Regions from separate parts of the Flavobacterium sp. Arc3 genome, predicted to be linked through region 1. Evidence: riboswitches for the same ligand, from Rfam matches in the RefSeq annotation. Region 1 holds a riboswitch; the other holds the start of a gene.
The links. Region 1 has a riboswitch for S-adenosylmethionine ahead of QO200_RS14600 (homocysteine S-methyltransferase family protein). Riboswitches for the same ligand answer to the same signal wherever they lie in the genome.
Positions count from the first base shown of each region.

Region 1 (3,429 bases):
ATGTTCTTCCATCCCAGTCGCAACTGGAAATATATTTAAATCGAAAATAATATCCTGTGGAGGAAAACCAACTTTATTTACCAAAATATCATACGAGCGCTGGCAAATTTCAACTCGACGATCGTAATTATCAGCCTGTCCTGTTTCATCAAAAGCCATGATAATTGCAGCGGCACCGTAACGTTTAATCAATTTGGCATGATGAATAAATTGCTCTTCTCCTTCTTTTAACGAAATTGAGTTTACGACACTTTTTCCTTGCACAACTTTAAGTCCTGCCTCTATAATATCCCATTTTGAGCTATCAATCATGATAGGCACACGCGAAATATCTGGTTCAGCAGCAATTAAATTCAGGAATTTCGTCATGGCATATTCGCCATCCAGCATTCCTTCATCCATATTAATATCGATGATTTGTGCGCCACCTTCCACTTGCTCCTTTGCGATGCTCAGTGCCTCTTCGTATTTTTCTTCCTTGATTAATCTCAAGAATTTTCTAGAACCCGTAACATTGGTACGTTCCCCAATATTCACAAATACGCTATCTGGCGTAATGATTAAAGGTTCTAATCCCGATAATACCAAGTTTCTTCTAGTTTCTGCTTGTGCCATTTTATATTTTTATTTGTCCTACACGATCTTAAAAATTATGTAGGTATAACTTTTTAATTCTTATTGTTCTGGGCGTGCCCCAAAAGGGTCGGGCTATTCGCTGCAAGTCCTCGCTCTTCCTTCGTCAGGCTGTGGGCTTTTCACTGCTATCCCTCACGCGATTTTGTTCTAATAACAATACTCTTTTTCTCATTTTTGTCTTTCCGACGAAGGAGGAATCTCATTATCTGAATCACTTGGTGTGATTTCTCCTTCGTCGAAATGACAAAATCAACTAATTTTATTTTTTTAAAGAACGTTTTACTCTCTTTGCGGGCACAAGCGAGACGCTTGCGCTAGTAGGTGACTATAATATAGACGCGACAAATCGCGTCTTTACGTTTTTACATTGTTGCTGTTGATACTCTTGGCTTATAATCCTTGGCAATATCTGCAATTAACCTGATGTGTTCTGGGGTTGTACCGCAACATCCACCTATGATGTTTACCAAATTATCGTCGAGATATGTTTTTATTTGTGATTGCATTTCGGCTGGTGTTTCGTCATATTCTCCAAAGGCATTTGGCAATCCTGCATTAGGATGTGCCGATACATTGAAAGCAGTATTTTGCGACAATGTTTGTAAGTATGGTTTTAACAAATCAGCTCCAAGAGCACAATTAAATCCTACACTCAACAATGGAATGTGTGAAACCGAAACCAAGAACGCTTCTACCGTTTGTCCAGAAAGTGTTCTTCCTGACGCATCAGTAATTGTTCCTGAAACCATGATGGGAATATCGATATTGCGTTCGTCTTTTACTTCTTCGATTGCAAAAAGTGCTGCTTTTGCATTTAAAGTATCGAAAATAGTTTCGACCAATAATAGATCACTTCCGCCGTCAATTAAGGCTTCTACTTGTTGCTTGTACGCAATACGCAAATCATCAAAAGTTACTGCTCTATATCCTGGGTCATTTACGTCTGGTGACATACTTGCCGTTCTGTTTGTTGGTCCTATTGAACCAGCTACAAAACGAGGTTTGTCCGGATTTTTAGCTGTCCATTCATCGGCTACTTCACGGGCAATTTTGGCCGATTCGTAGTTCAATTCATAAACAATGTCTTCTAGATGATAATCGGCCATTCCGATGGTGGTTCCTGAGAAAGTATTGGTTTCAACAATATCAGCTCCTGCCTCAAAATAAGCAGCATGCACCGCTTTTATAGCTTGTGGTTGTGTGAGTGATAATAAATCGTTGTTTCCTTTTAAGGAATGTGGAAAATCTTTGAAACGCTCTCCTCGAAAATCTTCTTCGGAGAAATTGTAGCGTTGCAACATAGTTCCCATGGCTCCATCGAGAATGAGTATGTTTTTTTTAATGGCTTCTTGAATGCTTGACATAACTTTTTATTTCTTGTAAACCACAATGTGAATTGGGATCTATACTTTTGATTATTAATTCCAAAAGTTCACTATTGTTTCTCTTTAGCCCTGATGGGAGCGGCATCCTTTTTATCCTGAATTTAGTTCAGGATCCTGAACTAAATTCAGGATAAAAAGATATAGCGTACAGCAGGAAAGATGATGGCAAAAAAGCACCAATCATTCGCTCTAAAAAAAATATCGATATGTTGTCAAGAAAAGGTTTGAGAAATACTGTGGAAGTATTCTTGTGTTATCTATCTTAGATGCTGAAATATATTCAGCATAAAGTAGAATGTAGCACCTTCTTTATAAGATAAAGGGTTGCTAAGGTTTCATCGGGTCTTTCCCTCCGCCTTTCGTGATAACTGTCAATAAATATAGGAACACTACAAAGAAAAGACATAGCGCTAATACTTGCAAGTATTAACGCTATATTTTTTTATTGGTTTTTATTCGAATTGTTACACAATGGCTTTAACCACTGCTTTTGGAGCTTCTTTACGAGTTCCGTCAAATCCGTCAACACCTGAAACTGTAGTATATTTCAACACATAACGTTTCCCTGGATTGATAATTTGGTAAGCTGCCTGACACATTAATGTCGCTTCGTGAAAACCACAAAGGATTAATTTTAGTTTACCTGGATAGGTATTCACATCTCCGATAGCAAAAATACCTGGAATATTAGTTTGGTAATCTAAAGCATTATTTACTTTGATTGCATTTTTCTCTATTTCTAATCCCCAGTTTCCAATAGGACCTAATTTTGGCGTAAGACCAAAAAGTGGAATAAAGTAATCTGTAGGAATGGTTCTTTGTGCTCCATTTTCATCGATAACAATCGACTCGATGTGCTCTGCTCCATTTAATCCTACTACCTCAGCCGGTGTAATCATACGAATTTTTCCTGAATCTTTTAGCTCCTGTACTTTTTCAACAGAGTCTAATGCGCCACGGAATTCGTTACGACGGTGAATCAATGTCACCTCTGATGCTACATCTGTCAGGAAAATACTCCAGTCAAGCGCTGAATCTCCTCCACCTGCAATCACAACTCTTTTATCTCTAAACTCTTCTGGATCTTTGATAAAGTATTTAATTCCTTTATTTTCATAGAAAGCGATTCCGTCGATAAGTGGTTTTCTAGGTTCAAAACTTCCTAAACCACCTGCAATAGCAACTACTTTAGCATGAAACTCAGTCCCTTCGTTTGAAGTTACAATAAAGCTTCCGTCTTCTTGTTTTACGATTGTTTCAGCACGCTCTCCTAAGGTAAATCCTGGCTCAAATTGTTTGATTTGTTCCATTAAATTATTTACTAAATCTCCCGCTAGTACTTCAGGAAACCCTGGAATATCGTAGATAGGTTTTTTAGGATATAATTCAGATAGCTGCCCACCTGCTT
Region 1 covers NZ_JASMRI010000021.1:20,787-24,215, forward strand. Annotated here, with positions in the region: gene QO200_RS14595 (vitamin B12 dependent-methionine synthase activation domain-containing protein) at 1-615, opposite strand, end outside; gene QO200_RS14600 (homocysteine S-methyltransferase family protein) at 999-2,000, opposite strand; SAM riboswitch class I at 2,272-2,392, opposite strand; gene QO200_RS14605 (NAD(P)/FAD-dependent oxidoreductase) at 2,486-3,429, opposite strand, start outside.

Region 2 (3,429 bases), on a different contig from region 1:
TAAATGCTTTAATTTCAGAAAATCATTCCGCTAGATTAATAGACTCTGTTGTTGAAAGATTAGAAATACCTGATATTATTTCACAGTATAAAGGTGGTGGTTCTTCTAGCTATCATTCTAAAATGCTTCTTAAAGTACTGTTTTACGGGTATTTAAACAATACTTATTCTTGTCGAAAAATAGCTAAAGCAGTTAAGGAAAACATTTACTTTATGTGGCTTTCAGGTGGTTTACAGCCTGATTTTAGAACTATAAATGATTTCAGAGGACAAAAATTAAAAGGGAACGTCGAAAAGCTTTTCAATCAACTCGTTGAGATGATGGTTGATTTGGAACTTATTAGTCTTGAGAAACAATTTATCGATGGAACCAAAATAGAAGCCAATGCACATAAATACAGTTTTGTTTGGAAAAAAGCAGTTGAAAAAATAAAGAGAGACTTCAAGGTAAGATAGATGCTGTTTTGACCGAAATTGGTCAAGCTATCGCGTCAGACATCATGCATACTGACAATCAAAACGAAACAAAAATTTATAGTCAGAAATTAGCAGAGAAATTTCACAACAATAAAGTTGGCACTTCTGTTCAATGATTAATGGTTATTGCATTATCTTTTTGCATTAGGTTCAAACATAAGTCCAATATATTTTAGACTAAGTATAAACGCAATTACCATTACTATGATATAAATATATCTAAAAGCTACAAACTTATCTTTTTCAGAATTATACCTCCTTATCCACTCAAGACATAAAATCACAAAAAATAGCGCTGGAAGAAAATATGGAATGTTATCTGATATCTCATGGTTACTTCCATAACCATAAGATTCCTTTTTGTCAACATACTCAAATAGAAAAAAAGAAAGACAAACTGGAATTATTAGTTCAAAAGTCCCAGTTAACACTTGAAGGTTGGTTAACTTATAAATGTTTGACTTTTGAACTTTTTTATTAAGTAATGAAGAAATCTTGATACTGGGAAATATTGGTAATATTCCCAATAATACAATAGGTAGCTGAGTTCCCATCACGTGATACACTTCCGAAGAAAACATAATCATAAGAATAAATAAAACTAAAACCAATGTGCCATAAGGCAATAAAAACAACAATATTCTCATATCTATAAATTTACAGTTTAATCTTTTCTCTTAAATCCTTGGGTCTATTGCTTCATCAATCTCTAGCATAACTGTTTCATCTGTAAACACAATCACAGTTCTATTTTGTTGTAACTTATTAAGCAAATGAGAACACAGTTTTATAATTTCATTTTTAAACACCTCAACTTCCAACGGAAATTTAGGGTAGTTTATAAATTCTAACCTTATATGGTTTTCTTCCAGACCGCCTAAAACAATACTACAATCGCTGATTGAAGCGCTTAAATAAATCCTTGCTTCATCTATTCTTTGCTTTTGATACTCTTCAAGGGTATGAATCAAATATTCCTTCTTGTAAAGCTCTTTGCTATATCCTATTTCTAGTCCAAGGGTGATGACCGCTGTAAAGGTTTTTATTGCTTTTGTTTTCATTATTCTTTACAATGTTTAAATATCTCTATTGTATCTAATTGTAACGTCTGAACCAATGCAACTGCTCTTGTAGAATAAGCTCCTGTGAAAGAATACGTGATAACAGCATATTCTTGGTTAGCTTTCAATTGTGAGTAATAGATATCAGGATAAAACTCATAATCCCTTCCATTTGGTTTTTGAAACTTTAAAAAAGTGGTAATACCAGCAATACTTTGGTCGTATAGCTCCTTCTCTTTATATATGTAATTGACTTCTTGAAGTTCGTCAAAAGCGACACTATAAAACTGGAAATCGAGGTCTAAATAAATCTTAAACAGATTTTTTTTAGCCTTTTTTGTTTTTAAAGCAATCTTGAATTTGGAAATAAATTGAGGTATTTTAAACATATTTTTCCTTAGTTTAGGCTCATTGTTTTAGCACCTTCGCTTGTCTAAGCAGGTTGCTACTACTAAATAGTAGTTCGTAATGATATTCAAATATATAAATTAAAAATAAAAACGGACATTAAAATCACACAAATTTTTAAAACTTATAAAAAATAACAATTCAATAGTGACTTAGAATATCACTAAAAACAGGTATAGGCTTCCCGATAAATTAACCCTAATTTTGGTTTTGTTCCTATTTCCATAATTACACACAAATTAAAAAAATGCTCTGAAATGTGGAAAACCGTAAAGATTTAAGTGTCAGATTTTTTACTATTGTAAAGTAAAATTTAAACCAAAAAGAAAAACAAACTTAGGTATCAAATACCCTATAACAACACTCTGGTTGAGTTGTAGTTAATACGCCACCAAAAACAAACGTTATGAAAAAAAGAATTACCCTTATCCTATTAACATTAATTATTAGTTCAACTCTCTTTGGGCAAAAACTTAGCCTAACAGATTTAACTAATTTATGCAACAAGAAGAATTGGCAAGATGTAAATCAATTTATGTTAATAAAAGGATGGACCTATTATAACTCCGAAAAGGGAGATACTGACAATTATAGCACTATTACTTGGTCCTACAATAAAGAGGATTATAGTGATAAAGCCCAAGCATGGTTCTATCTTTATACTTATGATGACTATCCTAATAAAATATCCTATTCTATTTTTAACAAAGGTTCTTATTTATTGATACAAAATTCCTTAACCGCTAACGGCTTCAAATTAGTTGACAGTGCGATTGAAGATGAGAAAGTAATCTCTACATATGGCAGTTCGGGCTATACTTTAATGGTTACAAATGCAAAAAGAAGTGACGATGATTGGTCGGATAGAAGTATGACTTCTTATAATATAACATTGATAAAAAAATCAGGAATCTACGATAATGACAACGGAAAGAAAACAGACTATTACGATGATTATACCGTTAAATTTGAGTACAGTTTGTTAAACGGGCATTTAAACGGACCATTTAATTTTTATGATGAAAAAGGAAACATTAAAAAAAGTGGCACTTATAGCAATGGTTTTTTAAACGGTAAAACAATTGAATATGATGTAGACGGAAGTAAGTCTTTGGAATATATCATGAAAGATGGGAAAAGAAATGGCTTATTAACATCCTTTGAAGACAATAAAATCTCTTATACCACTAATTATAAAGATGACTTGGCAAATGGCTTATATACTGGCCTATATTATGACGAAACTACTGCTGCGCTTTATTTAAAGGAAATTGGTCCTTATGTAAATGATGAAAAAAATGGCAATTGGAAATACGTCTTTATTGATGGTAAAACGGAAAGAACTATAACCTATACCAATTATTTAAAAGACATCAAAGAAGGTCCGTTTCAGGACGTAAAAGGAGACAGTCTTATTGTTGGTAATTATAAAAATGATGAACTTAACGGCAGTTACAAAGTCTATTTAGACGCGCACAAAAATC
Region 2 covers NZ_JASMRI010000001.1:7,519-10,947, reverse strand. Annotated here, with positions in the region: gene QO200_RS00055 (transposase) at 1-455, shown strand, start outside; gene QO200_RS00050 (hypothetical protein) at 608-1,123, opposite strand; gene QO200_RS00045 (hypothetical protein) at 1,154-1,537, opposite strand; gene QO200_RS00040 (hypothetical protein) at 1,537-1,926, opposite strand; SAM-I-IV-variant riboswitch at 1,917-2,014, opposite strand; gene QO200_RS00035 (hypothetical protein) at 2,352-3,429, shown strand, end outside.
Region 2: another riboswitch for S-adenosylmethionine. It lies ahead of QO200_RS00040 (hypothetical protein); the one in region 1 lies ahead of QO200_RS14600 (homocysteine S-methyltransferase family protein).